One region of the Thiothrix unzii genome, then DNA from elsewhere that is predicted to be linked to it. Evidence: predicted binding sites of a transcription regulator. Region 1 holds the regulator's gene; the other holds the start of a gene.
The links. Region 1 encodes FNR, which switches genes on or off when oxygen is low (the NO sensors DNR and NnrR bind a similar motif). Its sites were predicted from a motif close to TTGATNTANATCAA; they were not measured.

Region 1 (16,224 bases):
TAGTTATAAATGAACCCACCGCCATTCCTGCTGTACTTACAATTTTTATGGTCTTGCCCAAGAAATCCCCAGCGATTAGCACACGCCTCACCAGCAGCAATGTCCACCACGTCGCAGATACTTTTATTCGGCAAGTGGTCACGCTTTACCCGCCCAAGGCAACGCGCCAACCCTGTAATGTCCCAAGTATCCAAATAGCTCCCACAATTATTACGTACCGTTCGCGCATCATCACTTCGCTGATAGCCACCGCCGCCAACGGCTATGAGTGGCAATAAAAACAAAATAACGGATAATCCGTGCAAAATAAGCTTTTTCATTACGAATTTATTCCTACTTAACCATTAATGGCGTAGCAACCACTATCAAATCCACATGACAAACAGTTTATCTCAGTGGAAAAACCATCCAATCCCACTAAATATCAGGTGGAATCACATGCAAACCACAAGGCGGAAGATTGACTGGAGGTGCATTTAAAACCGGAGGATTTATACTAGGACAGGCTGTATGGCAGTATCCAAAATTATAAACCCATCCTGGGTTTCGTCCTATTTTTTTACTTCTCTCATTAACACACGCTTTATGATCCCCACCCATAAACCCCCATATTCCACTGCATGATTCTGCGACAGCCAATTCCAGAATGTCGCAGTTCGTGTAATTTCTCACAAGCCGTATGCTCCTATCCCTTGCGTCTATCAGGCAGTAACCTAAATTATGACTAAACCCATCACTGATAAAAGCAACACCACCGTTCTTAAGATCAGAAACCATTGTACTGCACATGGCTTTAAAATACCGAGAGTCACTGCTCCCTTCATAGCCGCCGGAAGGTACCGCAAATGTATCAAAAGACAAAAGGGTAATAACCATCATCATAAAAATCAGAATAAACCGCTTTACTGTGTTCCTATAAAACATAACGCACCTCAATCAAAATAATCATCAACATCATCCCAAGCATGGAATTCAACAGATGCCCCATTGATTTCCACATAAATACCTGCGGGGTCAAGGCGGGTAATCACACTGGAATTTCCCGCGCCGGTGATTTTGTATTCACCTTGGGTTTGATCATTATTGATTGGAGCAACGGTATCCACTCGGAAAGAACCGCCTAACATAGCATCTCCCTCCTCATCTGTACCCGTTGCAGTCACAATACCACTAAATGTTTGTTGATCCGTCGTAGCATCAATGACTACATTAAAATCTTGAGCAGCGATGGTATAATCGTAGACGGGAGAATTTACCGAATCTCTTCCCCAATAACGGGTACTCATATTCATATTTTTAATCGCATATCCCGTGTCACTGTAACCCGTCACAAATGAACCTTTTTCAGTTGAGTTTTCTTCTTTACCTAAGGTATCGGTAAATGATTCGCGCAAATCAATCGTCACGCTTTCAGCATCTGGGTAGCCATCCATCGTGCTGTCAGAAAAGGTAATTGAACCATTACTGATGTCTGTCGAGGAATAAGCTGGGGTCGTGTCTGTTGCCGCCACGCTTTCCGTCTCAGTGCAGTTTTCCAAGGTAATAGTAAATGTCGTGTCGCTTTCCTCAACGATCACCTTACCGCCGTGGCTACAAGCTTCCTCTTCACGCGTTGGTGCCATAGCGGCGGCAATACCTGCCATCCGATTAGTTGTCCGTGTTTCAATGTCTGTAAACACCTCATCAGGAACATCTTCAATCATTCCTTCTAATAAACCTGATACCGCTTTTGGCGCAGCCATAGAAAGTTGAGCAGCAGTGGCAGCATTTTCCGGCGTTAAAGCAACAGATAATCCATTACCACTAGAACTTCCACTGGAACTTCCACCAAAACACCCACTCAAAATTAATAGGCTACCAAAAACAAAAAGATTTTTGTTTTGCATAATAGCAAATCCCTCGCAAATCATAGGACGCTGATATTGTTTATTGAACGAGGTTAAGTATAGAAGTTATATTTATCCTGTAAATATAACTTTAGTTATGCTGGACTAAAATCGTCCAGCATAGAATGAATGGTCAGAAATACTTCTTGTAATAAAGAATGTTAAAACACTTTTAGAGAATCGCCAACAACCGCAGCCCCAACACAAACGCAAACGCCGCCAGCAACCCCGTTACCGCACCTTTAATAAAGATGCTTTGCGCACCAGCCGCGTACTTGACCACGCTTTTGTCGAGCTTGTCGATTTGACGGTCACGCTGGGCAACGATTAAATCGCGCTGGCGTAACGCTTCATCGCGCTGCTGCAATTGCTGCATTTGTTCTTTCGAGAGGTTTTCTAAATGCTGGATGTGTAAGGTTAATTCTTGAATGCGCTCATCGCGGCGGCGAATGTGGCCTTCTTTGGCGATGATGGTTTGATCACGGTCATGCAGGCTGACATCGCGGTTTTTGATCTGTGCATCGCGTTCGGCTAACTGCCCGTCACGCTTTGCTAGTTGCCCGTCACGCTCATTCAAACTGAGGTCACGCATCGCCACCGTCGTATCGCGGGTTTTGATTTGATGGTCACGCTCTTGTAACGCTTCTTCTTTTTTCTGGATGTGTAAATCGCGCTGCTCTAATTGTGCGTCGCGCTCCGCAATGCTGGCATCGCGTTCCGCCACGGTTTCATCGCGCACATCAAGCTGTTCATCGCGGTCTTGCACAGTTTGATCGCGTAACTGCAATTGCACATCGCGTTCCGCCACGCTTTGGTCACGCAAATGCACTTCAAGTTGCAAATCGCGCACTTGGGTATCGCGGGCGGCGATTTCTTTATCACGCTGTTGCAGGCTTTTATCGCGCTCGTGAATTTGCAGGGTCAAACCTTCAATATTAACATCGCGTTGCTGCACGCTGGTGTCGCGCTGCTGCACACTCAAATCACGCGCCGCCAGTTGTAAATCGCGCTCACCAATGGTTTCGTCGCGCCCTTGAATCACCGCATTGCGCTCAGTAATCAGGGAATCGCGGTCGTGAATGGTTTCGTCACGCTCCTGCATTTGCGCATTGAGCTGGGAAACGTGGCTGTCACGTTCCTTGAGGCTGTGGTCACGCTCGCCGATGGTGACATCGCGGCTTTGGATTTGCGAATCACGCAGTTGTAACTGTTTATCGCGCTCCCGCAGTTGCAAATCTTGCCCACTAATGCGGGTGTCACGTTCACGCAGGGAAATATCGCGTTCTTTAATGCGCCGGTCACGCTCTGACATTTGCGCGTCGCGCTCTTCCACGGTGCGGTCACGACTGCCCAAACGGGTATCGCGGTCACGCAAATCTTCATCAGCTTTATTAATGCGCTCATCGCGTAATGACAACTGGCGGTCACGCTCACTGATCTGCCCATCGCGTTCTTGCAAGTGCGTTTCTAACTCGCGGATGGTTTGCAGAAATTCCAGACCTTGTTGGTCACGGTTGCGAATCGCTTCTTCACGGGCGCGTAATTCCGCATCACGCTCGGCAACGGTACGGTCACGCTCACTGAGTTGTTGGTCACGTTCGCTTAAAGTATGGTCACGCTTTTCAAGCTGCTGCTGCTGAATGCCTAGGGTTTGATCGCGCTCTTGCAGCAAGTTTTCTTTTTCCGCCAGCAAGCGTTCGCGGCTATGAATTTGCTGATCGCGTTCATCCAATTGCGTATCGCGGTTTTGCAACTGCTTGCTGACAAGGTTGATGTGCTCGTCACGCGCCGCGAGTTGGCGGTCACGTTCCGCCACTTGAGTATCGCGTTCGGTTAAATGTTTATCGCGCTCTTTAAGCATCCGCTCCTGTTCAAGCGTCTGCCGGGTACGCTCTTGCAACAGAGCTTCGCGCTCCAGCAATTGCTGATCTTTTTTACTAATGCTGTCGTCGCGGCTTTGGAGTAATTTATCTTTACTTTGAATCGCCTGATCAATGCGCATTAAGGAGCGGTCTTTATCCTCCATGCTGCGGTCACGCGCTTGGATTTGCAGCTCTTTTTCCTGCAATAATTTTTCGTAATTGACCAGATTTTGTTCGACAATTTTAAGCCGTGCTTCACGCTCGGCTAACGCTGCATCGCGCTGGTGAATGGTTTTATCTTTGCTACTTAAATGCTCATCGCGAATCCGCAATACGGTGTCTTTTTCAGCGGTAGCCTGACTGATTTTGAGTAAAATCTGTTCCTTTTCTGCGAGTAACTGCGCCAGCTCCGCCACCCGCCTGTCACGCTCGTCAATGCGTGCATCACGCACCCGCACATGCCCATCCTTTTCCAACAGCACCCCGGAAAACTCCTGCAAACGCCGCTCACGCTCCTGTAAACGCCGATCCAGCTCATCCAAGCCGGATTTCAATGCTTGCTTATCATTAAATGTGAGATAAACATTGGAATCCAATTTCTTGAATATTTCGATGTCCTTTTCTTCCAAATTCATGTCGGTTCCTGCTGGCCTACTGTCCCGTGCGGGATTGTGCGAGTCTTTAATTGATGGGGTATGAGGCAGGATTCTGGCACAAATAACCCAATTTCGCTACGTTACATTGTGGTCTTCTGCCAAATATGCGGTTGCACTTGCCGCCATTCACGAATCTCAAACGCTGCATTTGTATCAGGAAAATCCAAACGCAATTCCCCACTATTTACGGTATTCAGTAATTTTATACCGCGTGCTTCATAACGTGCAGTCACGGACGGATGCGGGTGATGATAACGGTTGCGATACCCGCTGGTAACAATACCCAAACGTGGTGCAACCGCATTGATAAATGCCGGACTCGATGAAGTTTTACTACCATGATGCGGCAATAACAGTACTTCTGCCGCCAAATCTGCACGCTGTTTAAGCAACCACTGCTCAACCGGACGCTCAATATCCGCCGTCAATAATAAACTGTGATGCGCATTGCTCACTTTTAACACGCAAGAACGGTTATTATCACGCGGCTCTTGAAACGCTGGCGACGGGTGCAACACGCTAAATTGCACCCCATCCCATTCCCACTGCTGCCCCGCTGCGCACAAAGCGGTTGGCTGTTGCGGTAAAATATCCGGCGTTCCCACCCAAATGTCACCAACGGGCATGGTGTTGACCAACGCTTGTGCACCACCGCTGTGATCATTATCCGCGTGTGAAACCAGCAAACGATCGACATTGCGCAAACCTTGCCCGTATAACCATGGCAATACCACCAATTCCCCCGCATCAAAACTGTCGGAAGTTTTCGGGCCGGTATCGAACACCAAGGTATGCTGCGCGGTTTGCACCACTGTTGCCAAGCCCTGCCCCACATCCAACACACTCGCCCGAAACGCCCCCGCAGCGGGTTTTTCCGGTTGATAAAGCAGCATCGGCAACATCAATACCAGCCCCAACCACCGCCCCGGCATTCCACGTGGCGCACACAATAACCCAAAACCCAACAATGCCAACCCCAGCCAAACCAACGGCACTAAGGGCATGGAAACCGCCGCCAACGGCAACCCCGCCAACCATTCCAACGCCGCCATTAACCAAGTTAATAATACCGCCGCACCCGACCACACCAACGTCGCCGCTGTTGACCACCAACCAACCAATACAATGCCCAGCAATACCAACGGTGTGACCACAAACGTGACCAGCGGAATCGCCAACAAATTTGCCACTGGTGAACTCAGCGACACCATCCCAAAAAATCCAGCAGTTAACGGCAATGTGCCCAACGACAATACCAATTGCATCCACACCACCGCCGTTTTACCCACACGCCGTTGCCGCAAACTCAACCATGCCAACAATCCCACTGTCACAAACGACAACCAAAACCCCACCGCCAAGGGAGCCAACGGGTCAAGTAATAACACCGCCAGCAACGCCGTCGCCAAAGTCACGCTAAACGGAATTTGTCGTCGCCACACCAAGCCCAGCAACACCACCAGCAACATCAACAGGGTGCGTTGCGTAGGAATATTAAACCCCGCCAACAACGCATATCCAATCGCCAATCCTCCGCCCGCGATACCCGCTGCCACCCGCAACGGCAACCACAAATACAACACCGGAAATAGCCGCCAAATACCCCACACCGGCAAAATACCCAGCCCCGCCACCATCGTAATGTGCAACCCCGAAATCGCAAGCAAATGAATCGTGCCGGTATCGCGCAACACCGCCCATTGCTCCGGGGTAATCGCTTTGGTGTAAGCCACCGCCAAACCCTGCACCAAACCCGTCGCGGGCGAATCTGGCAAAGCGGTTTCAATCGCCATCTTTAAATTCTGCCGCCAAGCATTCACTGCCCAAGGCGGAGCGGCGGCTAATCGCTGATTCTCGGTCGATTTACGCACATGCCCGCTGCCACCAATACGCTGAGTAAATAACCACTGCTCGTAATCAAACCCGTTGGGATTACGAAAACCGTGCGGACGTTTGCCGCGCACCAACAATTGCCAGCGTTCGCCAGCGTGCATTGGCGGGGTTTCATCCTCATACCACGCCAAACGCAACCGCCCGTTAAACGCGGGATGCTCTGCGTCAAACACAAAATGCAGTCCGTCCACCCCCAACTCAGGCACGTCAGCCACGGTTCCGGTTAGCAACACATCTTCACCTTCCCACGCCACCGGCAACCAACTGGCTAATACGCCATCCGCTGTGTGCAATGCGTAACCACCACCCAGCCATAGCCCGGATAGCAGCAACACCAGCGGCAAGCGCAAACGCCGTCGCCACACCACACAACCCACGCTAAACAGCAACGCAACGCCAAGGTATACGCCCCAAAATAGCGCATCTAAGCTAGGCATGTGCGGCAGCAGCAATAACAGCAGCGTGCCGATAAAAAAACTCACTGAAAAGGTGCGCATTGAAATGAAACCATGGATAATGTGGTGCTTCTTCTTTTGGTGTTATTGTGCTTCATGCCACGGAAATTTTTACGGAAATTCTCACCAGATCCAGCCAAGCTAAAGCAGCATAAGCATCTCCAGTTTTTGGGGGATACTTTACACCTGCCCTACTTATGGCATCTGAATCGACGCAATGTCGCCTCTGCGTTTGCGATTGGTTTGTTTGCCATGTGGCTTCCCATCCCATTCCAGTCGATTATTGCCGCGTTGTTAGCGGTATTTTTTCGCGCTAATTTGCCTTTGGCAGTCGCATTGGTGTTTGTTACCAACCCAGTGACCATGCCGCCGATGCTGTATGCCGCTTATGAATTGGGTGCAATGATCGTCGGACACCCCGGCACAGGCTTTAACTTTGAACCCAGCCTTGACTGGCTGATGAACGGGTTAATCCTCATCTGGAAACCGTTTGTGCTGGGCATTGCGCTAATGGCAGTCATTTCTTCGCTGGCGGGATATTACGGTGTGCATTTATTGTGGCGTTTACACTTGTTGCAACATTTGAAAGAACGCCGGGCGCGTAAATTACGCCCTAAAAAATCCGCTGAGAGCAACGATACGCCACCACCGCAGGATTAACGTTCGCGCGTCAAGGTTCCGGCAGTAATGCGGTACACCGTGTCCATCCGGCTTGCCAGTTGCAAGTCGTGGGTCACAACCACGAACGCGGTTTTCATCGCGGTGTTTAAACCTTGCATCAAATTGAACACATTCTCAGCCGTTTGCTGATCAAGGTTGCCGGTCGGTTCGTCAGCCAATACCGCTTGCGGACGTGTCACTAAAGCGCGTGCAATCGCCGCTCGCTGACGTTCCCCACCCGATAATTGAGCGGGTTTATGCGCCAAACGCTCACCCAAACCGACTTTTTCGAGAATATCCGCCGCTTGCTGACTCGCTTCGGCAACTTTCACACCACGAATCAACAAAGGCATTGCCACGTTTTCCAGCGCGGTAAATTCCGGTAACAGATGGTGAAACTGGTAAATAAAACCTAGCGATTCATTACGCAATTGACCACGTTCGGTATCAGAAAGCTGATCCATGCGTTTACCCAACACTTCCACGTGCCCACTTGAGGGTAAATCCAAACCACCGAGGATGTGTAACAAGGTACTTTTACCGCTGCCAGAGCTGCCCAAAATTGCCACTTTTTCGCCAGCATGGATTTGCAAATCAACCCCGCGCAGCACCTGCACATCCAAACGCCCTTCCTGAAAACGTTTGCTTAATTGTTGGCAGGAAATAATCACATCACTCATAGCGCAAAGCCTCCGCAGGTTGAACTTTGGACGCACGCCAAGCCGGGTAAAGCGTCGCTAACACAGACATCAGTAACGAACTCAAGGCAATCAACACCACGTCGCCGACGTTAATGCGTGATTCCAATTCGCTGATAAAATACACTTCTGAATTAATGAAACGGGTATCAAACAAGCGTTCCAAAAATTGCACAATCACATCCACATTACTCGCCAGCAACACGCCCAACACCACCCCCATGAGCGTGCCAAGCACCCCGATTAACGTGCCTTGCACCATAAATACTTTCATCACGCGCCCGGATGACAGCCCCAAGGTACGTAAAATTGCAATGTCACCCTCTTTATCGGTCACGACCATCACCAAAGTTGACACTAAATTGAATGCAGCTACCGCAATAATCAGCAATAAAATCACAAACATTACCGATTTCTGCGATTGAATTGCTTTAAATTGGTTCTCGTTGAGGCGTGTCCAATCACTCACCCACATATCCGGCCAAGAGGCACTCATCCGCCCTAAAATATTTTGTGCAGTTTTCGGTGCGAGGTACAAATCATCCAATTTCATCCGCAATCCGGTCACATCCGTGCCGAGTTTAAACACTTCCTGCGCATCCGCGAGGTGGATATAAGCAAATGCTGAATCGTACTGCTGCATATCAACCCGAAAAATCGCCGCAATCGTGAAACGCTGTAACGCAGGCAATTCCCCCATTTCCAACGCCCCTTCCGACGGGCTAATCAAGGTCAGCGAATCACCCACGTCCACTTTTAGTTCTTTAGCCAAGGTCGCGCCAACGGCAATCTTAAAACTACCAGGCTGCAATGCCTGCATATCGCCTTTGGTAACGTGCTTGAAGACCGAACTTACGCTGCCCTCCAGTTCCGGCAATACCCCTTGCAATAACGCGCCTCGCGCTTCATCGCCTTGGTTAAGCATCGCAGGCTTTTCTACAAACGGTGACACCGCTTTCACATGCGGAAATGCTTGCAGCGACTCGCTCACTTTTTGCCAATCTGACACCACGGTATCGCCTTCTGACACCGTAATGTGCGCAAACATGCCCAATACCCGTTCGCGCATGGTTTGCTCAAAACCGTTCATTACTGACAACACCGTAATCAGCACCAATACGCCAATCGCAATGCCTAAAATCGAAGCCAATGAAATAAATGAGATGAAATGCTTTTGACGACGCGCACGGGTGTAACGCCAGCCCACCGACAATTCCAGCGGATGAAACAATTTATTCATAACGCAGCGACTCCGCAGGCTGAATTTGAGCGGCGCGGCGTGCCGGATACACCGTGGCGAGTACCGACGCAATCAATGCCGCGATGGTAATCCAGATCACATTTTCCCAACGCAAATCCGAAGGAATTTCGCTGATGTAAAACAAATCGGCAGAAAAAACTTTAAACCCAAAGGTGGTTTCTAAAAATGCCATAACCACGCTGATATTCAGTGACAACAACACGCCCAACGCCACGCCCACGAGCGTACCGAATACTCCGATAATGCTGCCTTGAATCATGAAAATGCGCATCACACGTCGCCCCGGCATCCCAAAAGTGCGCAAAATGGCAATATCGGCTTCTTTATCATTGACCGCCATCATTAACGATGCCACCAAATTAAACAAAGCCACGCACACCACCAAGAACAAAATCATCGTCATCGCGATGCGTTCCATCCGCACTGCGCGGAACAAACTACCGTGTTCCTCACTCCAGTCAGTGACTTTAAAATCATTACCGAGGCTGTGTTGTAAATCCGCCTGCAAGCCTTGCGCCGCAAACAAATCATCCAATTTTAAACGGATACCACCCACGTCTTCGCCCAATTTAAACAAGCGCGACGCATCACCCAACTCAATAAAACCCGTCATCCCATCGTATTCGGGATGCCCGATTTGATACACCCCCACCACGGTAAACCGCCGGACGCGCGGCAATACCCCGGCAGGCGTAACCTGCACTTGCGGCACGATTACCGTGACTTTATCACCGGGGATTACCCCCAAACCCGAAGCCACTTCCACACCTAACACAATGCCGTATTCACGCGGCTTCAGGTTGAAAAAGCTGCCTTCAAGCATTTTGAAATCGACATCGCTGACCTGCCCTTGCTGTGCGGGGTCAATCCCCTGCAACATGACTGCCCGCATTTGATTGCCATTGGTCAACATGACTTGTTTTTGCACGTAAGGAGCCGCACCGATAACATGATCAGCGTCCCTTAGTCGCTCCAATTGCGCCGCCCAATCGGACAGTTGCCCATTTGTCCCCGAAACCGTGACATGCGCAACCACACCCAGTATTTTATCCCTGAGTTCCTTTTCAAAGCCGTTCATAATCGACAAAACCGTGATCAATACCATGACCCCCAGCATGATGCCGAGCATGGAAGCGAACGAGATGAACGAGATGAAACGGTTGCGCCGCCGTGAATGCGTGTAACGCTGACCGATAAATAATTCAAGTGGTGTAAACATGGCTGGCGATTGTACCGTGACAATGAAAAAAACACAGCATTAACTGACGAGTGCCGTTCAATAAAACCAATACCGGAGATTAAGACATGCGTTTGTCGAAATGGTTTGCCGCCGCGCTACTGTGCGTACCTTTTTTTACCACCACCGCGTTTGCCGATTACCCCACACGCGGCACAAAAATGACCAGCGTAAAGGCGCAATACGGTCAACCGCAGAGTGTGCGTGTTTCTAAAGGCAAAGTGAAAAAGCAGTGGCCGCGCATTACCGTGTGGAATTACGGAACATTTTCGGTGTATTTCGAGCGTAACACCGTGCTACACACGGTGGTACATCGCTGAATTACTCGACACCTTTTTTGCGGCGTTGCAATTTACGATAACGCCGCCAAGCCCATAATAGCGGCCCTGACAAAGCGTACAACAAGAACACCCCAAACAAGACTTTGGGTGGGTCAATCGTGGTCAACGCAAACAGCAGCACAATCACTAACACCGCGACGAAAGGCACGCGATTACGCAGGTCAAAATCTTTGAAGCTGTAGAAACTGATGTTGCTGACCATTAGTAAACCAGCGGCGAAGGTCAAAAACAGCGCGGGCATCTGTACATTGCGCCCTAAGACCTCAAGATCGTGGAATACCCACACCATGCCGACGACCAAGGCCGCCGCTGCCGGACTGGGTAGCCCGACGAAAAAACGCTTATCGACCTTACCGATTTGCGTATTGAAACGCGCCAAACGCAATGCTGCGCAAGCCACGTAAATAAAAGCAACCAGCCACCCGGCCTTGCCCCATGCCGTGCCGTAAGCCTGTAAATGCACCAATGCCCATTGATACATCACCAAACCGGGCGCAACCCCGAAGGAAATGAGGTCAGCCAAACTGTCGTATTGCGCCCCGAATTCAGACTGGGTATTGGTCATGCGTGCGACACGCCCGTCCAAACCGTCTAAAATCATGGCGATAAAAACGGCAACAGCAGCAGCTTCAAATTTGCCTTGCATCGCCGCGACAACCGCGTAAAAGCCACAGAACATCGCTCCTGTGGTCAATAAATTAGGTAAAAGGTAAACACCCCGGCGCGGACGTGCTGTTAATTGTGATGATTGTTCTTCCACTTTGCGTTCCCAGTAGCTGGTGTAACTGATGACTCTGTAGGAGCGGATGACGTTATCGCAGACTGCCGCACGGTCTGGGTAATATTTTGGTAAATCATCCAGACCGTGTAGGCAAGGCTAAACGCACTCGCTGCCAGCAGGATATTAGCCAGCATTCTGCCAAAGTGAAATGTATTTTTACGCGACTGATCAGTTCTCACCGGACTTTTTAACAAATAACCAAGCAAAATACGACACGATAACGAACGTAATCACGATGACCAACAAGCTCAGGATGCCCATCCAGCTTCCAAACAGTAGTTCTGCCATGATAGCCTATTCTCCTATACTAATGAAAATAAACGTGTACAATGCACAGTTTAAGTGAATATGCTCACATAACTTTGATTTACATCAAAAAACTATCGAATTATTTGTGCTACGCGAGGGCATTCACAACCTTTCACGTAGATCGTTGATAATTGTCACGGTTCAGGATTTCTATGAAAACAGTGCCAATACAAACAGCCAAAAAATCAGCCGTCGCCTGCCACAATTGCAGCCTGAGTGAGCTTTGTTTACCTCGCGGCCTGAACCGCGAAGAACTTGAGCTGTTGGAAAATGCCATTAACAAGACAGTTAAGATCAAGAAGAAAGATTACTTATTTCGCCGTGATGACCAGCAATATTCCATCTACGCGGTCAAAGCGGGTGCGGTGAAAACTGCGTTGTCCACCCCCGATGGTGAAGAACAAATTTTAGGATTTTACCTGCCCGGTGACTTATTGGGCTTTGATGCGTTTGCGAACAACCGCCACACCTGCGATGCACAAGCATTGGATGACACCCTTGTTTGCGAACTCAATATGGATAGTTTTCAAGAGCTTTGCGGCAAACTCAGCAGTATGCGCGGGCAAATGATGCGCCAAATCGGTGCCGAAATTGAACGCGAACACATGCTGTTATTGACCTTGGGGCAAATGCGCACTGAGGAACGGCTGGCGACATTCCTTTCCAGCTTATCGGAACGCAATAAAGAACGCGGTTTTTCCTGTACGGAATTTAACCTGCCAATGGCTCGCCACGATCTTGCCAATTACTTAGGTATGGCGGTCGAAACGTTGAGCCGGATGTTCTCACGCTTGCAAGACGACGGCATTATTGCCGTACAACACCGCTTGATTAAGATTGAAGACATGGCACGCCTGAAACAACTGGCGCACCACACTTGTCGCCCCGCGAGTGAAGCGCGTTAAATCACTCGCGAAAAGCGTTGTTGCACTCCGTTTTTGCGTAAACTCACGTCAAAAACCATGCAAATGTTACGGATCAGGAAACGCCCTCGTGGCGTTACCTCGAATCCCGCTTCGGTAAACACCAACAAATCATCCGCTGCCATTGGCTGCAATAATGTCAGCTCACGTTCAAAATACGCTTCAAAATCGACCTTATACGCACGCGCTATCGGCGAAAAATCCAAACGGAAATGGCACGCAAGTTGCTGAATAATTTCACGACGCAACACGTCATCGTCATCCAACGTAATCCCTTTGATTACCGGCAAATGCTCTGCATCAATCGCCGCGTAATATTCTTCCAGCGTTTTCGCATTCTGGCTGTAGCATTCCGCGACACTACTGATCGAACTCACGCCCATTGCCACCAAATCGCAATCCGCATGAGTGGTGTAACCTTGGAAGTTGCGGTGCAACGTACCTTGACGCTGGGCAATTGCCAACTCATCGTCAGGCTTGGCGAAATGATCCATCCCGATGTATTCGTAACCAGCCGCAGTCAGGTGTTCCACCGCCAACTGCATGATTTGCAACTTAGTTTCGGCAGAAGGCAAATCGGCATCGTTAATACGGCGTTGCGGTTTAAACAGATTGGGCATATGCGCGTAGTTGAACACCGAAATCCGATCTGGGGCAAGTTCGATCATCGTATCCAACGTTTGCCGGAAACTTTCGGCTGTTTGGAACGGCAAACCGTAAATCAAATCCACACTGATCGACTTCGCACCGTAAGCGCGACAGGCTTCAATTACTGCTAATGTTTGCTCAATCGGCTGCACCCGATTCACCGCAATTTGCACGCGCTTATCCACATCCTGCACGCCCAAACTGAAACGGTTGAAACCGATTTCACGCAATACACCGATGGTTTCCGGGGTAACTGAGCGCGGGTCAATCTCAATGGAGTAATCGCCTTCGTCGGTATCGTACAAAGAAAAATGCTGGCGGATTTTTGCCATCAACGCCCGCATTTCCTCATGATTTAAGAAGGTTGGTGTACCACCGCCCCAATGCAACTGCTCCACCATACGATCACGGTCGTACAACTTGGCTTGCATTTCGATTTCGCGGAACAGGTACTGCAAATAGGTTTCTGACTTGCTGCGGTCTTTGGTCACGATCTTATTGCAGGCGCAGTAAAAGCACACGGTATCGCAAAACGGAATGTGGAAATACAGCGACAACGGCAATGGAATGGGGTCTTCATTGCTCAAATAAGCGTGCGCTTTGTATTCGTCTTCTGTAAATGCGCCAAATGCAACCGCCGTCGGATAAGACGTATAGCGTGGCCCTGCCGTGTCATAACGGCGGATCAAATCTGCATCAAATTGGACTGTACTCATACCAACCTCATTCGTACCCAAGTATGGGAGAACACATAAATGCTGCATATCAGGGCAAAATGCAAGTTTGCGCCAAGAAAGATTCTACTAAATTGATATGCATCAAGAAACCAACAGCTCATGGATTGTATCCCTACTTTAAAAAGGGTTTAATTACCCTCGGAAGCTGTTAACACCGATGTTCGTTACCTCCTCTGGTTAACAGTTTCCACAACGCTCTACATACCCTAAAGCACTTAGGCTCTCCACGTTGGAGAGCCTTTTTTTTGCCTATTATATGCGCATAAGGGCGAAACACTGTTCGCCCCACACGTCACAATCATCGAATGCTCACAGTGCTGGTTGCAATTCCAACGTCACTGTTTCTAGGGTAGGGATAACGCCCTCCAGCCGCCAGCTTTGATCAACGGGCAACAAATGTGCAAACCACTTACCTGCCGACAATGGCTGGATTTGCCCAGACCACATTCCCGCGCCGCTGTGAGTTAAGGTCACAGTCTGATCGCGCCCCGGTATGGTAGCGTGATACAAACTCAAGGTCAGGGTTTGCTCCGGCTGCACGGCAACATGATCCAACAAAATACGCACGGCTGAGTCGTTCACCGCAAGATTGGCGTGTAAACCCAAAGCGGCGGCTTTTTGACTTTTTTCCATCGAGCGGTTAATCGCTTTGCCCGCTTTATAATAATCGTCTACGACCAATCCACTGCTGCCAGAAGCCGCCAGCGAATAAGTGTAAAGCCCCGCCACAACAGCAGTGGCTGGCATTACCATCAACGCCCAAGGCCAGAACTGCTTGTACCACGGTTTGGTATCTTCCACTTCAACGTACATACCTAGCTCCTATAATTTCGGGCCTAACAGGCGGGCTTTTTGTGTTTGCGCCAGTGACGCATCGTCCTTGGCTTCAATGTGGAACATGACTTCTTGACTGCGCTCAGTCATGTGATCCGGGTTAACGATAACTTTTACCGGCACTTCTGCCACTCTGCCCGAATCAACTTTGATGGTTTCTGCGCCGCGCAATTCAATACCTTCAATCCCGGCAACACTGACCGCGAATTCATGCGGTTTGGCATCCATATTAATGACTTTCAAAGTGTAAATATTTTCGATATTGCCGTCGCCAGTATCGCGGAACAGTGCGTTACGGTCACGGATAATATCCATTTCCAGCGGCACTCGCTGCGAAATGGAATACAGCAAACCAGCGGTAATCAGCAATAACAATCCCGCGTAAACGAAGGTGCGAAAACGTAAAACATGGGTTACACCACCGTGCAAAGCGTGTTCGGTAGTGTACCGCACCAGCCCACGTTCGTAGCCCATTTTATCCATGATGCTATCGCAGGCATCAATACACAACGCACAACTGATACATTGGTATTGCAAGCCATCACGGATGTCGATCCCTGTCGGGCAAACCTGCACACACAAGGTACAGTCAATACAATCGCCTTTATCGCCGGGTTTTTCTTCACCACGCTTGCGTGAACCACGCGGCTCACCGCGTGCCTCATCATAGGAAATAATCAGCGTATCTTTGTCAAACATAGCACTTTGGAAACGTGAATAGGGGCACATATAAATACACACCTGCTCACGCAAGAAGCCCGCATTACCATAAGTGGCAAAACCGTAAAACAACACCCAGAACAATGCCCAGCCACCAAGCGTTCCGGTAATGGTCGCCGTCCACAAGGTTTCCATCGGTACGAAATAACCCACGAAGGTAAACCCGGTCAGCAGGGAAAACACTAACCACAACACATGCTTGAGAGTGCGCTTAGTGATTTTATCTTTATTCCAAGGGGCTTTATCGAGTTTGATCTGTTGTGGACGATCGCCCTCAACCCATTGCTCAATCCAGAGGAAGACTTCGCTCCATACCGTTTGTG
Region 2 (16,224 bases), 970 kb from region 1:
CAATAAGCAGGAAGCGGCGGCGTTGCGCGATCCGCAGGCTATTCTTGACGAGATTGCGGGGTTGGATGCGGAGAGTAAGGAGATTTTGGATGTGATTCGGGGGTTGTTGTGATGAGGAATATTCATGAGTTTGATGGCTATATTCGCTGCCTCACTCCGAACGCTCCCCCATCCCCAGCCCTTCCCCCGCAAGGGGTGAAGGGGGCAAGAGGTGCTGCGGTTGTTGGTGTAAAACGTGGCGGATTTGTTGTAAAACGGTTTCCTGATGATTCAGAATTTCGTGATTCCAAAAACGTAACACCTGAAAATGTTGTTGTTGCATCCAATGGTCGCGTTCGCGGTCGTAGCCTTTTTGTTCGTGGTGATGGTTGCCATCCAGTTCAATCACTAAACGTGCTTCCAAGCAAACAAAATCAGCAATGTAACGCCCTACAGGGGTTTGGCGGCGAAAGCGGTAGCCGTCGAGCTGGCGTTTTCTCAAGGCATTCCATAACTGCTGTTCTGGCACAGTCATATTCCTGCGCAAATTCCGGGCAAGATCACGATGAATTTTGTTGTTTTGTCTTTCCATTCTGCCAGTGTCAGCAACCTCGCCTTGTTACGCAACATTCACCGATAGACAGCACCTCTTGCCCCCTTCACCCCTTGCGGGGGAAGGGCTGGGGATGGGGGAGCGTTCGGAGTGAGGTGGTGAATACTCCCTCAAACTTATGTCGATACGTTTCTTCCGCCCGCGCCCGCCAACGGATGATGCTAAACGGGAGCAACGACGATGCTTAAAGAACGTATGGTGAATCATCAACTGCCTAAAGGGTGGCAGGCAAAGCCTCTTGTACAACTTTGTACGCTATTTACTGATGGAGATTGGATAGAAAGCAAAGATCAATCTTTAGATGGCATACGTTTAATACAAACTGGCAATGTTGGGTGTGGCGAATTCAAAGACAGAAGAGATAAAGCCAGATGGATTTCTCAAGAAACTTTTGAAAAGTTGAAATGTGAAGAGGTTTTTCCTGACGATTGCTTGATTTCACGTTTGCCTGATCCAGTAGGGCGTTCATGTCTTATTCCTGAGACGGGAGATAAGATGATTACGTCCGTTGACTGCTCAATTATCAGGTTGAACAGGTCTTTTATTATCGCTGACTTTTTTAACTACTATACTCAGTCAGCTAAATATTTAGAGGAAGTGGAAAGCAAATGTTCAGGTGCTACAAGAAAACGAATTAGTAGAAAAAATTTAGGAGAGGTAGAAATATTACTTCCGCCACTCCCCGAACAAAAACGCATTGTCGCCATTCTCGATGAAGCCTTTGCCAACATCAGCCAAACGGTTGCCAACGCTGAAAAGAACCTTGCGAACGCCCGCGAGTTGTTCGACAGCTATTTGAATGAAGTATTTACGCACAAGGGCGAGGGATGGGAAGAGAAATATTTAAGTGATGGAGAGCTGCTTAAAATCATTGATGGAGATAGAGGGAGTAATTATCCTACAGCATCTGAATTTTTTCCTGAAGAATACTGCTTGTTTTTGAGCACTAAAAATGTCAGACCAGATGGATTTAAATTTAATGAGACAATGTTTATAACAAAAGAAAAGGATCAAGCCTTGAGAAAGGGGAAGTTGCAACGACTTGATGTTGTTTTAACAACAAGAGGCACTATCGGAAACGTTGCAATTTATGATGAAAAAGTTGATTTTGAAAATATCCGCATTAATTCAGGTATGCTAATATTTCGTCCAAATCAATCATTAATTTTGTCAGAGTATTTATTTGAGGTTCTACGTTCAAATTTTATAAAAAAACAAATAAATGCTTCAGTTTCTGGTGCTGCGCAACCTCAATTGCCTATTAAGACTATAAATAATTTTAAAATACCCGTACATCCCAGCATAGAAAAACAGAAGTTTATTTCTAATAAAATCAAGAAGCTCTCTTGCGAATGTGAAGAGCTTGAGGATATTTATCGGCGGAAGTTGGCTGCGTTGGCAGAGTTGAAGCAGGCGTTATTGCAGAAGGCGTTTACGGGCGAGTTAACCGCCGCAGACCAACCCACTTAACCTTGAATTTTTGAGCAGCACAGGAGCGTTTATGCAAATCCAACTTAACGAAAAATACACCATCCGCCTCAGTGATTTGATTCAATACTACACCTACGGTGGTTTGCTCTTGGGGAGCGCGACCGAAAAAGATAACAATGAGCAAATTGAGCAAAGCTGCGAATACGCCAAGAAAAAATTAAACACCGAATCCGTGTATCTGATTGAGCCTGTCAGAACGTGGACGACACGCGAGTTTTTCGGAAATATCGCTTTAGTGGAAGACCCTTATCAACGTGCAATGGAGTGCCGCTCTGATAAGCCGCTGAAATGGCGTAACAGCACGCTAGAACGCTTGCCGTTGATTACCTGCTGCGCAACGTTTTTATCCGCCCCAGTGGTCGATGAGCGGGAAATGGATATATCGCAGTTATCAGTTGTGTGGTTTCAGGATCAGTTCGCCATGCCGATTGATGCCGACATTATTAAGCACCTGCAAGGGTTGGACTGGGAAGCAGTGGCGCAGCCTTATTGGTTTTGACAGCTAACCATCCGCATCCACAATAAACGCAATCTACTGCCTTCTTGCACCCTTCACCCCTTGCGGGGGAAGGGCTGGGGATGGGGGGAATGTTCGGAGTGAAGTAGTCAATTCAACCACCGAACTGACACAAAACCATGATAAGAAAGGCTGATAATGCTACTATTCAAGCCATCTTGCGCGATATTGGCGCAAAAACAAGGCTAATCCATGACTCCAGAACTCGACCTCAACGAAGCCAATACCCGCGCCGAATTCATCGAGGAACACTTGCGGGAAGCGCAATGGGGCGAACGCCACACACGCCATTCACGCATTGACCGCGAACACGTCATTTCCATCGGTAAATTGCTTGGTGGCGGACAACGCGCCAGCACCCGCCCTGCCGATTTCGTACTGATGTACAAAACTCACAAACTCGCCGTCATCGAAGCCAAACGAGTACGTCTTCACCCCACCGAAGGTGTGCAACAAGCCAAAGATTACGCCGCACTGTTGAAAATTCGTTTTGCCTATGCCACCAACGGTAAGCAGATTTACCGCATCGACATGCTCACCGCGCAAGAAACCTACGTCGACCGCTACCCAACCCCAGAAGAGCTATGGCACGCCACTTTTGCCCAGCCGAACGACTGGCGCGACCGTTTCAGCACCATCCCGTTTGAAGACAAAAGCGGCTCATGGCAACCGCGCTACTACCAACACAACGCCATTGAAGCAGCCCTCGAAGCCCTCATCAACGGCAAAGACCGCATCCTGCTGACACTGGCAACCGGCACAGGCAAAACCGCAATAGCGTTCCAAATTGCGTGGAAATTGTTCCACAGCCGCTGGAACGTCAAAGCATGGCGCGGCGATACCAGCGTTGACCGCCAGCCGCGCATCCTGTTTCTGGCGGATCGCAATATCCTCGCCAATCAAGCCTACAACGCCTTTTCCGTCTTCCCCGAAGATGCAATGGTGCGAATTTCGCCCAACGCGATCCGCAAGAAAAAAGCCGTGCCCAAGAACGGCAACCTGTTTTTCACCATTTTCCAAACCTTCATGACTGACACCAAGGACGCGGCGGGCAACCCGGCTCCCAGCTTTGGTGATTACCCGCCCGACTTTTTCGACCTGATCATTATTGACGAATGCCACCGTGGCGGCGCGAACGACGAAGGCAGTTGGCGTGGCATCATGGAGTATTTCCGCACAGCGGTACAAATCGGTCTGACCGCCACGCCCAAGCGCGATGGCAATGTCGACACCTACAAATATTTTGGCGAAGCGGTCTATACCTACTCGCTCAAAGAAGGCATTAATGACGGCTTCCTGACCCCGTTCAGGATCAAGCGCATTGTCAGCACCCTCGACGAATACACCCATGTCGCCGACGACGAAGTGCTGGAAGGTGAAGTTGAAGAGGGCAGAACTTACACCGAAGCCGAAATGAATCGAGTGCTGGAAATCGAAGACCGCGAACGCCATCGGGTGAAAACTTTCATGAACCTGATCGACCAAAGCGAAAAAACCTTGGTGTTCTGCGCCACCCAACAACACGCTTTAGCGGTGCGCAACCTCATCAACCAGATGAAACGCAGCACCCAACCGAATTACTGCGTGCGCGTCGCGGCGGATGATGGCAAAGAAGGCGAACGCCTGCTGAGTGCGTTTCAGGATAACGAAAAAAACATCCCGACGATTTTGACCACTTCCCGCAAACTTTCTACCGGCGTGGATGCGCGGAATGTGCGCAATATCATCCTGATGCGCCCCGTCACAAGTATGATCGAATTCAAGCAAATCGTCGGGCGTGGTACGCGCCTATTCGATTTCAAAGACTACTTCACCCTGTATGACTTTGTGAAAGCCTACGAACATTTCAAAGACCCAGAGTGGGATGGCGAGCCGGAAGTGTGCAAAGTCTGTAATGAACGGGTGTGTATCTGCGAAGCAGAACCTTGCTCCAAGTGCCAACAACGCCCGTGTGTTTGCCCACCGAAGCCGTGCAAAAAGTGCGAACAATCGCCATGTGTGTGCGAACCGGAGCAATGTGAAGTGTGCGGCGCAACGCCCTGCAACTGCCTACAACCACCCAAACGCGCCAAAGTAAAATTGGCAGCAGGCAAAGCCGACCAGATTCAAAACCTGATTTCCACCGAATTCTTGGGCGACGATGGCAAACCGATGAGCGTGCAAGATTACCTGCAACAGTTTTACACTGCCCTGCCGGAATTTTTTAAGGACGAGGAAGAATTACGTGCCTTGTGGAGTCAGCCCGAAACCCGCCAAGGCTTGCTGGATGGCTTGCAGACAAAAGGTTACGCAGCAGCACAATTACAAGTGATCAGCCGTGCGGTGAATGCCGAACGCAGTGATTTGTTTGATGTGTTGGCGCATATCGCGTTTTCATTACCTGCTAAAACCCGTGAAGAGCGTGTTGCTACGCACAAGACGCGGATTTACCAAGGCTACAACTATAAACAACGTGAATTTATCGAGTTTGTATTGGGGCATTACGTGGATGATGGCATTACCGAATTAGCCCCGACCAAATTGAAAACCTTCATCGACTTGAAATACCAAGGCATCCGCGATATGCCCGAAGAATTGGGCAAAGCCGCTGATGTGAAGAAGCTGTTTGTCGAATTTCAGCAACGCTTGTACGCGCCGCTATAGCGCGTATTGCGCAAACAACCCGCCGACATCCACCCGCGCCCGCAGTTTCGCCGACAGCAAATACAACCCGCCTAGCTTGCGATGTAAAAACAACGCATCCGCAGGCGGTGTATGCCAATAATCCTGCTCCATGCTCAACGCCATGCCCGCGTCACGAATCCGGCTTGCCAAACTCGATGTGCCAAAGTCATACACGCCTTTCCAACGCAACGGCTCGCACGCCTGCTCAAACAAATCCAGCACTGCTGCCCGCTGTTCCGGCTTGATGAAGGCTTGAAAGAAACCAATTTGCGCAGCACCCGCATCCATCATGGTACGATCCCGTTGCACTGCGCCTTGCATCACTTGCCGATAGCCTTCCGCAATGGATTCGGGGTATTCCCGTGTTGCGCCAAAGTCCAGCAAAATCAGTTGCTGCGCTTCACGATCATAGCGGTAATTGGCGAAATTCGGGTCGGTCTGCACCAACCGGAAGCTGAAAATTTCGCGGAATAATAAACCCAGCAGTAAGTGCATTACGCGATCACGTTCTTCCTGCGGCGCGTGTGCCAGCGATTCAATCGGCACGCCGCCAATGTGCGTCATTGCCAGAATGTTCACCGTGGTGAAATCATCATGCACAGCGGTCAACGCAAATTCGGGGCTATCCGCCAATAGCTCTTGGTAACGGCGGATATATGCCGCTTCCTGCAAGTAATCGGCTTCTTGGTGCAATTGCTGTTTGGCTTCTTCGAGCAGCGGTTGGTAGTCGATGCCTTTGGGAATTAGCCCCGAAATCCGCAGTAATGCCGCGACATTATCCACATCACTGCTGATGCTTTCGCGCACGCCGGGGTACTGTATTTTCAGCGCGAGATGCCGCCCGTCTTTAGTGTGCGCCGAATGCACTTGCCCAATCGAAGCTGCCGCTAAGGGTTGGAACGAAAATTGTTGAAAACGTGTGTTCCAGCCTTTGCCCCAGTTGTCATCCAGCACTTTTGCCAATTGGCTCAAGGGCATGGGTTTGGCAGCGGAGCGCAGTCGCGAAAGAATCTCGGTGAGTTCGGCGGGCAACATATCACCCGCGTCCATCGACAGCAGTTGCCCAACTTTCATCGCAGCCCCGCGTAAACGCGCCAACTCGTCGGCAACGCGCTTGGCATTGGCGGGAGTCAGCAGCAGATCGCTGACTTTGGGACGATTACCTTGCGCAAGCTGCCGTGCACCTTCGGCGATCATGCCACCTGCGACACCCGTGGCGAGTGAGCCGAGGCGTGCCATGCGGGCAAAGCGTCCGGCGGGGACGCTGGCATTGTGTTTTTCGTCGATAGTGGTCATGGCAGTTTCATCAATTCGAGGTGTTCAGGATTAATGCACAGGTACATCGCTAGTTAATGCTGCCGGTGATCGGGCAATCAGCAATGTCGTCGAAAATCTTTTTCAAACCGGGGCTGTTTTCACCCGTGTGCATGGGGATGTCGAGGTATTCGGCTTTGTTGGCTTCGGACTGGAAATAGATTTTGAGGTCGCCGTCCATAATAAAGGGGGCGTTTGCAACGTCGGTTACGTCTTCTAGGCTAATCGGGTCAAGGGTCGAAATGCGCATGGTCGAGTTCCTCCTAATGATTGTGGCTTGAGTGTCGTAATTCTGGACAAGACTTGCAATTAATCATGCTTTGTATCGGGTAATTGTACAAGAGTGTGACAGTGCTCTGTTCTGATCGTTGCTGCTTGCGCCCGAATCGCACTACGGTATTTGTACATATTTTGAATGTTGCCCATCGCTTGTGTTGCGTCTAGTATCCGACCCATTGCTCCCTACATATGACTGGCTAACTCTATGAACCCAATACCGCCGTTTACCCCAACTGACATTCTCGATTTTTGGTATACCCCGCCCATGCCACAGTATTGGTTTGCTTCCACCCCGGTCATTGATGCCGACATCCGCGAGCGTTTCAGCGTGTTGTGGGAAAAAGCAGCGGCTGGTGAAATGGACGCTTGGCAAGCAACACCCGAAGGTTGTCTTGCTTTGTGTATCGTGCTGGATCAGTTCCCGTTGAATATGTTCCGTGGGGAAGCCCGTAGTTTTGCTACCGAACAGCAAGCGGTTGCGGTCGCAAAATACGCAGTAGCTCGCGGCTTTGACTCGTTGTTGCCGCAGGAACGCCGCAGCTTTCTTTATATGCCGTTAATGCATAGCGAACATCTGGCAGATCAGGATGAGTCCGTGCGCTTGTTTGAACTCGCTGGTTTGGAAGCGAATGCGCGGTTTGCACGGCATCACCACGAGATTGTGCGCCGCTTTGGGCGTTTTCCACACCGTAACGTGGTGCTAAAACGTGAAAGTACAGCGGAGGAATTAGTGTATCTGGCTTCCAAAGAAGCATTCACGGGGTAATCACACGCTACACGGTTTGAACGAAACGGAGGTGTTTGATGCGCCAACAGATGCAGTCTTATTCCACCCGTTTTTTTCCAGTCAACGGCAAACGGTAATACGCAAACACCCGATACCCCGCGTCCATTATTGCAATCAAAAACGGCAAACGTTCAAGCAGTCCGGCGATGAGGTGGTAGTAGGGAAGTTGTTTCCACACCGCAATAAAACCGCGCACGCCAGTTTGCATTTGTTGCCCCGCGTCGATAACGTGGATGCGAGCCATCGCCTGCTTGTAGGTAATGCCCGCCGCCGCTAATGCTTCAGGTTCTTTGGTGATGTCGACCCACTGGATATTGCCCGCCTTGTCGAGTTTTTTCATGCCGTTGATTTCAAGATTGCATAAGGGGCATTCGCCGTCATGGAAACAGGTGACTTTCGGGGTTGTCATGGGGTGATTAACCTTTTGTCTTGGGCCGTTACAAAACCGCATTATTACTACCGATTATCAATAATGTACAACTTCAGTGCTATTATGGTTACAGTTTACAAGGAGTTTAGTGATGAAATTGTACAAAAAATTATCTTACGTAGGGTTGCTGGGTTTGGCACTGTTGTTATCCGCTTGTGTCGGGATTCCAGACGGCATAACACCAGTCACAGGTTTCCAAGTTGAGCGTTATCTGGGCAAATGGTATGAAGTAGCGCGGCTGGATCATTCCTTCGAGCGCGGTTTGGAGCAGGTGACGGCGGAATACAGTCCGCGTGACGATGGTGATATTCGCGTCATGAATCGGGGTTACAACACCGCCAAGCAGCAATGGGAAGAGGCGGAAGGCCGCGCTAAATTCGTCGGTGCAAAAGATGTCGGGCAACTGAAAGTGTCGTTCTTTGGCCCGTTCTACGGCGGTTACAACATCGTGGAACTCGACCCGAATTACCAATACGTGTTGATTGCAGGCAATGACCGCGAGTACTTGTGGTTGCTGTCACGCACCCCGAAATTGGATCCAGCAGTACAACAGCGGTTAGTCAATAAAGCGAAAAGCTTGGGTTTTGCCACCGACAAACTGATTTTTGTGAAACAGGATTAATAGCGGCGCATGGAACGACCTTTTACCCGCTTTTTCAGTGAAGATATACAGCGATTATCAAGCGTGATAAGGTTGCAAGCCATTGGCTTGACAATACAAAAACCGATTTGATTTCATTCAGGACTAGAGAAACGATGTATAAAAAACTGATTTTGGGTGCTGCTATTAGCATCGCATTGGCTAGCAGTTGGGCAGTTGCGGAAACCGCTGTTCCGGCAGATTTGGGCGAAAAAATGAAACCGATGTTTGGTGGCGCACCAGACTCGTTGAAAGCAACCCCGGTAGCGGGCGTGTTTGAAGCGAAATTCGGCGGCGAAGTGATTTACGTCAGTGGCGACGCGCGTTATGTATTTGCAGGCGATCTCATTGATGCGCAAAGCAAAAGCAACCTGACAGAATTGTCCCGCTCCGGTGATCGTAAAGAAGTGGTTGCGAAAATTGACGCGGCATCCGCCATTGAATTCAAAGCGAAAGGCGATGAAAAACACATTGTTTATGCGTTCACCGACGTTGATTGCCCTTTCTGCGTGAAGTTGCACAAAGAAGTTCCGGCCTTAAATGAAAAAGGCGTAACAGTACGTTATTTGGCATACCCGCGTGCTGGCGTAGGCTCACCAGCTTACAAGAAAATGGTTAACATTTGGTGTTCAGATGATAAGGTTGCGGCACTTAACCAAGTGAAAAACGAAGGTAAGGAATTGCCCGCTAAAGAATGCACAAATCCAGTGAAAGACCAGTTTGAACTCGGTCAAAAACTGGGCGTAAACGGCACGCCAGCGTTAATAACGGTTGATGGCATGATGATTCCGGGCTTCCGCCCTGCTGATCAATTGGTGCAAATGTTGGAATCTGAGTCCAAAAATAAAGCCAATTAATCGTCAAAAACGATAATGAAGAGCGGGTAACGCGCTGGTGTTGTCCGCTTTTTTTATGCCTGCTACTGAGTGTTTATCTAAAAAACCGATTGATATGAGCTAAAAAACCTATCATTTGTGGGGAAATTTCTTGATGTGTGTCAAGCAAGGGTTTCTCCTAGTGTCTACCATGAGTCCTGTCACGCTTTACTCATAAGAACAGGAGATAGTCATGAAGATCAAAATGCTCGCGGTTTCCGTATTAGCCCTCAGTGTCGCAACCGCTGTCTGGGCTTCGAAAGAAGAGCCAGCTAAGCCCGCCGAAGCTGCTGCCGCATCTACGGTTAAAGATGAACCGATTAAACCGTTGCCATCTTACGTTCCTAAAGAAGCGATGGTTGAACTGGGCAAAAAGCTGTATTTCGACCCACGCCTTTCCAAATCCGGTTTCATTTCCTGCAACTCTTGCCATAACTTGAGCATGGGCGGTACGGATAACCTGCCGACCTCTATCGGCGACCATTGGCAACAAGGCCCGATCAACTCCCCAACCGTCCTTAATTCCAGCATGAACGTTGCGCAATTCTGGGATGGTCGTGCGAAAGACCTGAAAGCCCAAGCGGGCGGCCCGATTGCCAACCCCGGCGAAATGGCGTTCACCCATGAACTCGCTATCGACGTACTGGAATCCATTCCAGCGTATAAGGACGAGTTCAAAATGGCTTTCGGCAAAGACAAAATCGACATTGACATGGTGACTGACGCGATTGCTGCGTTTGAAGAAACCTTAGTCACGCCTGATTCTAAATTTGACCGTTGGTTGAAAGGCGATGCCACCGCGATGAATGACAAAGAACTCAACGGTTACAAGTTGTTCAAGGATAGCGGTTGCGTAGCGTGCCACAATGGCCCGGCAGTTGGCGGCTCTAGCTTCCAGAAAATGGGTGCAGTTGAACCGTACAAAACCGACAGCAAAGCGGAAGGTTTAGTAGGCGTTACCGGCAAAGATGCTGACCGCTTCAAGTTCAAAGTGCCTACACTGCGCAACGTAGAAATGACTTACCCGTACTTCCACGATGGTGCTGCGAAAACCTTGGAAGAAGCTGTCACCATTATGGGCCAAATCCAGTTGGGTAAGAAATTCTCTGATGCTGAAACGGCTGACATCGTGTCATTCCTGAAAACTCTGACCGGTAAGCAACCTGACATTAAGTTGCCGATTTTGCCACCGTCTACTAACGATACCCCACGCCCTGATCCGTTCGGTAAAGGCGATGCAGCTAAAACAGACGACGCTGCGAAAAAATCGTAAGGTTATGTGACCGTAATAAAAAACCCCGCATTGCGGGGTTTTTTTTGAAGAGGGCGTATGCGATACGCCCCTACTGGAGCTTGCCGGTTGTTTACCAGTAAGTACCCTTACCACCTTGGCTCTGCATTGCCGCTTGCGCCACTGTGCTAACCACACCCGCTTTACGCATCAAATCCGCCAATTCGCGTTGCTGGCTGGCATCCTGACACGCAGCCGTGGCTTTGGCATACAGGCTTTCGGCTTTGCTGCTATTGCCCCATTTTTGCGCCAGTTCTGCCATGTAAGCAAAGTGGAAATGGTTTTCGGCTTTGGCTTCGCCTTTGTCCAAAATGGTTTGTGCTTGCGCGTCGTCATCCAAATGCTCTTTCACCGCTTTGGCAAGCTTGTTGTACTCGAAAGTACTGGCGTTGCTGGCATCCAGTTTTTCCAGTTGTGCGGCGTAGAATTGCTGCGTCCAGGTTTTACCAAACTCGGTGTCGCTGAGTTGCTTGCTGACGGTTTCGCCGAGGTTGCGCACTTGGGCAAAGGTATTGCTGTTGTTCGCGGCTAAGTCGAGCAAACGCGCTAACCATGCTTTGTCTTTGACCAGGTTGCCGACGGAAACGATCAGTGGCTGGTAAGCGGCAAAGCTGAATGTACCTGCATCCTGCATCTTTTCTTCCGCCGTGGTCAGCAATTGGCTGGCGTAGGAGGTGTCTTCCAGTTCTTCGACCACCGCGCTTGCCAGTGCAATGAACTGGTTGGGGCGCGTCAGGGTTTTTTCCTGATTTTGGAATTCGGTGTAACGCGCTTGGCTAGCTTCACGTTTTGCCAATTTCCCGCTAATACGGTCGTTGCGCTCGGCATCATCCGCCAGCAATTGCTTGGAGGCATTGGCCAGTTTGCGCATTTCATCGAGGGAACTGACGTTAGCTTCGGCTTTGTCGAGAGCCTGGATAACCACGGTATTGTCGCCCGGTGTCAGTTTTTGTGCGCGTTGCGCTACGTCTAACACTTGTGCGTTGGTTTCGGTCAGTTCCAAGGCTTTTTGCAGGGAAGTGGCTGCGAGTGCGGCATCGGCTGGATTTTTCGCCAGTGCTTCGAGGATGCTGGTTGCGTCAGTGTAAACTTTGCAAGCGTCCACCGCTTTGGCGTACAGCGCGTTGGTTTTAGCAGGGTCTTGCAGGTTGGCGTTGACTTCGCCTGCGAGTGATACCAAGGCGGCAGCGTTAGTGGCTTTGCTTTCGGCGGCGGCGTAAATGCTGGCAACGCGGTCTTTATCACCGAGGTTGTCGTTGACAGCTTTTGCCAACATTGCCAAATCGGTAGGGGTGCTGAGTTTGCTGGCGAGTTTGTCGTAAGCTTTGCCTGCGATGGTTTTGTCATCCATGTTGGCGGCAACGGCACTGGCGAGTTTCAGCAGGTCTTCTTTGCCGCTGAATTCGTTCAGGGCAACACCGTACATATCTTTAGCGGTGGCTTGATCGTTCAGCAAGCTGGCGTAACCGGTTGCCAGATCGAGGTTTTCTTCACCGCTCATGGCGAAGTTTTTACCTTGTTCCAGCAAATCTTCGGCTTTGGCTTTGTCGCCGAGCAGGTTCATGAAACCGCCTGCGAGCACCACGAATTGCGCGGGGAACATGCAGTTGCTTTCCGCATCGCCCAGTGTTGCTGCGACTTCTTTATCATCGCTGAACAGGTCTTTCAAACCCTTAGCGAAGCTCACCACATCGGCAGTTTCGCTGCTGGAAGGTGCGGCCTTTTTGAAGACCATCAGCGCGGTAGTGGGGTTGCCGCTGTTTTTAATGTCGCTCGCCAGTTTCTGGTAGTCGGCAATGCTTTTGCAGTTGGCAGTGACTTTGCTGAACAGTTTGTTCGCCAGCGCGTTGTCTTGCAGCGCGTCTTGCACGTAACCGGCGTAAGACAGCAGCTCGGTGGTGTTGGTGGTTTCGCTGATGGCTTCTTCCAACAGGGCGCGGCCTTTGTCGCGGTCGCCGAGGAATTTGGCAATGCTGTAGCCAGTTTCAGCTTTTTCTTTGGCATCAAAGCACGCATTGGCGGCTTCGTCGTACAGGGCAGCGGCTTTGTCGTTATCACCAGCCGCCACATAGCCTTCCGCAACAGCGACATAATGCGCGGGGAAGGAGCAGTTGGATTCGCCCTTTGCAAGCAGTTCTTTGGCGTAGTCCAAATCGGCGGGTGCGGCTGCTGCTTGCTTAGCAAGGGCGGCGTAGGATTCTGCATCGTTGCAGGCGGATGCTTGTGCGCTGAGTTCTTCGCGGGTTGCCATGTAGTTGAAACTCCTTCCTATGTAATTGCGGTAATCGGGTAACGATCAGTACGGCGGTATTTTAACGGATTTCAGGGGGCTTTTACCCTGATAATCGGGGTATTTTTGCTAAATTTCTTGATGCAACCGGGCATTTTTCGGGGATGCCGGTTTGTAACTGGTTGGTATTCGTCAATCTGGCTATACTGACCCCCCATTATTTTGGAATATGACAACGTTTATCATGGCGAGTTTTCCTAGCAACATGACGTGTCAGGCGTGTGGTCAAGTACACCATTACCGTCCGGTAGCGGCGGGGCAAGTCGCGACGTGCCGCCGTTGCAATGCGGTGTTGTACCGCAATCGCCCGCGCATGATGGAAACGGTGTTGGCACTGACCATTGCGGGTTTGGTGTTGTTTAGCATTAGCAATGTCTGGCCGTTGTTGGGGTTGAGCACTCAGGGCATGGAGCAAGAGTTGCATTTGTTCGGTGCAAGTATTGCGTTTTGGGATCAGGATTATCCGATTGTGGCGGTTTTACTGGTGCTGAATCTGGTGATTTTTCCGTTGTTTGAGTTGCTGTCGTTGCTGGTGATTAGCTTGACGATTCGCTACCGCTGGCGACCGCAAATGGCAGCATTTTTATTTCACTGGCAACGGGAATTACGTCCGTGGGGAATGCTCGAAGTATTCATGTTGAGCATTTTGGTTTCCCTAGTCAAATTGGGGACGGTGGCAACGTTGATTGTGGGGCCTGCGTTTTGGTCGTTTGCCGGGTTGATTGTGGTGATGGCGGCGGCAACAGCTACGCTGGAACCTTCGAGCGTTTGGCGTGAATTAGGGATGGAGCCACCAGCCCGTGTTGTGCGTGCTAACAGTATTGAAGTGACTTGGGCGTTGCTGATTGCCGCCATGATTTTGTACATCCCTGCGAATGTTTTGCCGATTATGAGTGCTTACAAACTGGGGTTGGGGCAGCCTGATACCATTGTCAGCGGGGTGTTTTATTTATGGGCGACGGGGCAATGGCCGTTGGCATTAATTGTGTTCGCCGCGAGCGTTGTTGTGCCTTTGATGAAGTTGATTACCTTGAGTTTTTTATTAATCACGATTCAGTGGAAATCCAGTTGGCGGCAACAGGAACGAATGCGTTTGTATCATATCATTGAGTATTTAGGACGCTGGTCAATGGTGGATATATTTGTGATTGCGATTTTGATAGGGTTGGTGCAGTTCGGTAATTTAGCGCGGGTGGAAGCGAATGCGGGTAGTTTTTCCTTCGCAGCGGTGGTGGTATTGACGATGTTAGCGGCACGCACTTTGGATGAACATTTGATTTGGAATATTTCGCGCCAGCGGGAGCAGGGTAAATGAGTACGTCGACGGATCAGTTAATACCATTGGCAGAGGTGAATGTGCGTGAGCAACGCTGGCCTTCGCCGGTATGGTTGATTCCTTTGACCGCTTTATTGGTGGGTTTCTGGTTATTGTTCCAGATTTGGTACGCGAAAGGCCCGGAAATCGTGGTGCAGTTCACCAGTGCGGAAGGCATTATTTCCGGCAAAACCGAAGTGCGTTTCAAAGCGGTCACGGTGGGTAAAGTGAAGGAACTTAAACTCAGTGATGACCTGAAATACATTGAAGCGGCTATCGAGTTAAATAAGGAAATCGGGCAACATTTGGGTAGTGATGCGCGGTTTTGGGTGGTCAAACCGAATATTAACCGTTCGGGTGTTTCCGGGTTAACCACACTGTTTTCCGGCACGTATATTGGCATGGATCCGGGCAGTAATACCGATGATTTGAGTTTTTACCAAGGGGAAGAGCGTCCGCCAGTGATCGCGCCTTCGGAAAGCGGGCGGCGGTTTTTCCTGCTGTCGGATTCGTTAGGCTCGATGGATATTGGTGCGCCGGTTTTTTACAAGCAATTGCAAGTCGGTGAAGTCATAGATTACAAGCTATTACCGGAACAAGATCAAGTAAGACTTGAAGTGTTTATCCGTGACCCTTACTACGATTTTGTGCGCACCACTACGCGCTTTTGGAATGCCAGCGGTGCGGAATTTAAAATGAGTGCGGCGGGTGCGGAGTTTCGGATGGAATCCCTGACTTCGTTATTAGTCGGGGGCGTGGCCTTTGAAACCCCGAAAGCCATTGGTGCGGGTGAAATCAGCGCGGCGGATGCGGAATTCGTATTGTATAAGAATTTCGCCGCGATTCAGGAAAAGCAATTTACCCAGAAATTGTATTACGTCATGTATTTTAATGGTTCGGTGCGCGGTTTAGCGGTGGGTGCGCCGGTAGAGTTTCAAGGCATTCCGTTGGGCAAAGTCGAAAACATTGACCTGAAAATGGATATGAAATCACAGGAAATCCGTATTCCGGTCTTGGTGTCCATTCAACCGCAACGTTTCGATGAGAACATTAGCAAAGACGCAGCACACGCGATGATGAGCAAGCTGGTAAGCAAAGGCTTACGCGCTCGCATGGAAACCGCCAGTTTGTTGACCGGGCAAAAACTGGTAACACTCAGCATGGAAAAAGACCCGCCACCGGCCGAAATCATTGCCACGCAATTTTATAGCGAGTTTCCGACCATTGGTTCCGCATTGGACGATTTACCGTTGTTAGCCACGGAAATCATGGGCAGCTTGCAAGAAACCTTGGATGGCGTGAAAAAACTGGTGAACAGCGGCAAGTTGGATAAAGCGGTTGATAACCTCAACGGGGTATTGAGCGAGGCCGAACAAGCGGTGCGTGCGGCGAAAAAAGTGCTGGAAACCGTGGATAAGCAAACCCTGCCAACTGTTACCCAAGAAATGAGCAAAACCTTGCAAAAGTTACAGGGTTCGCTGTCGCATATTGACCGTTTGACCGCGCAAAATTCCCCGACACAATACCAATTACAGGAAATGTTGGAAGAGGTCACGGCGGCTTCGCGCAGTGTGCGCACCTTAGCGGAAACCTTGCAACGTCAGCCCAGCGCATTGATTCGCGGTAAACAAGGAGAGTGATAATGAAACAATGGCTGAGTTTGTGGATGGTGGTGATATTGAGTGCCTGCTCCAGTACGCCGACCCAATATCACACCCTGTCAACGCCGAGCGGCAATG

Region 2: a site for FNR is predicted at 9,702-9,715, ahead of J9260_RS08880 (cytochrome-c peroxidase). Genes of this name have one in related genera too.

The regions. Positions count from the first base shown of each region.
Region 1 covers NZ_CP072793.1:787,123-803,346, reverse strand. The annotation lists gene J9260_RS04220 (hypothetical protein) at 1-320, opposite strand, end outside; gene J9260_RS04215 (hypothetical protein) at 933-1,886, opposite strand; gene J9260_RS04210 (coiled-coil domain-containing protein) at 2,059-4,383, opposite strand; gene J9260_RS04205 (DNA internalization-related competence protein ComEC/Rec2) at 4,485-6,794, opposite strand; gene J9260_RS04200 (DUF2062 domain-containing protein) at 6,849-7,412, shown strand; gene lolD (lipoprotein-releasing ABC transporter ATP-binding protein LolD) at 7,409-8,092, opposite strand; gene J9260_RS04190 (lipoprotein-releasing ABC transporter permease subunit) at 8,085-9,350, opposite strand; gene J9260_RS04185 (lipoprotein-releasing ABC transporter permease subunit) at 9,343-10,590, opposite strand; gene J9260_RS04180 (hypothetical protein) at 10,677-10,928, shown strand; gene pssA (CDP-diacylglycerol--serine O-phosphatidyltransferase) at 10,930-11,709, opposite strand; gene J9260_RS04170 (DUF3149 domain-containing protein) at 11,899-12,018, opposite strand; gene fnr (fumarate/nitrate reduction transcriptional regulator Fnr) at 12,192-12,944, shown strand; gene hemN (oxygen-independent coproporphyrinogen III oxidase) at 12,941-14,326, opposite strand; gene J9260_RS04155 (FixH family protein) at 14,657-15,160, opposite strand; gene ccoG (cytochrome c oxidase accessory protein CcoG) at 15,170-16,224, opposite strand, start outside.
Region 2 covers NZ_CP072793.1:1,752,393-1,768,616, reverse strand. The annotation lists gene J9260_RS08935 (class I SAM-dependent DNA methyltransferase) at 1-112, shown strand, start outside; gene J9260_RS08930 (endonuclease domain-containing protein) at 152-571, opposite strand; gene J9260_RS08925 (restriction endonuclease subunit S) at 773-2,062, shown strand; gene J9260_RS08920 (hypothetical protein) at 2,094-2,582, shown strand; gene hsdR (EcoAI/FtnUII family type I restriction enzme subunit R) at 2,793-5,243, shown strand; gene J9260_RS08910 (ABC1 kinase family protein) at 5,238-6,560, opposite strand; gene J9260_RS08905 (hypothetical protein) at 6,610-6,828, opposite strand; gene J9260_RS08900 (DUF924 family protein) at 7,063-7,623, shown strand; gene J9260_RS08895 (thiol-disulfide oxidoreductase DCC family protein) at 7,682-8,053, opposite strand; gene J9260_RS08890 (lipocalin family protein) at 8,166-8,696, shown strand; gene J9260_RS08885 (DsbC family protein) at 8,831-9,571, shown strand; gene J9260_RS08880 (cytochrome-c peroxidase) at 9,783-10,862, shown strand; gene J9260_RS08875 (hypothetical protein) at 10,954-13,131, opposite strand; gene J9260_RS18675 (paraquat-inducible protein A) at 13,340-14,485, shown strand; gene J9260_RS08865 (PqiB family protein) at 14,482-16,125, shown strand; gene J9260_RS08860 (PqiC family protein) at 16,128-16,224, shown strand, end outside.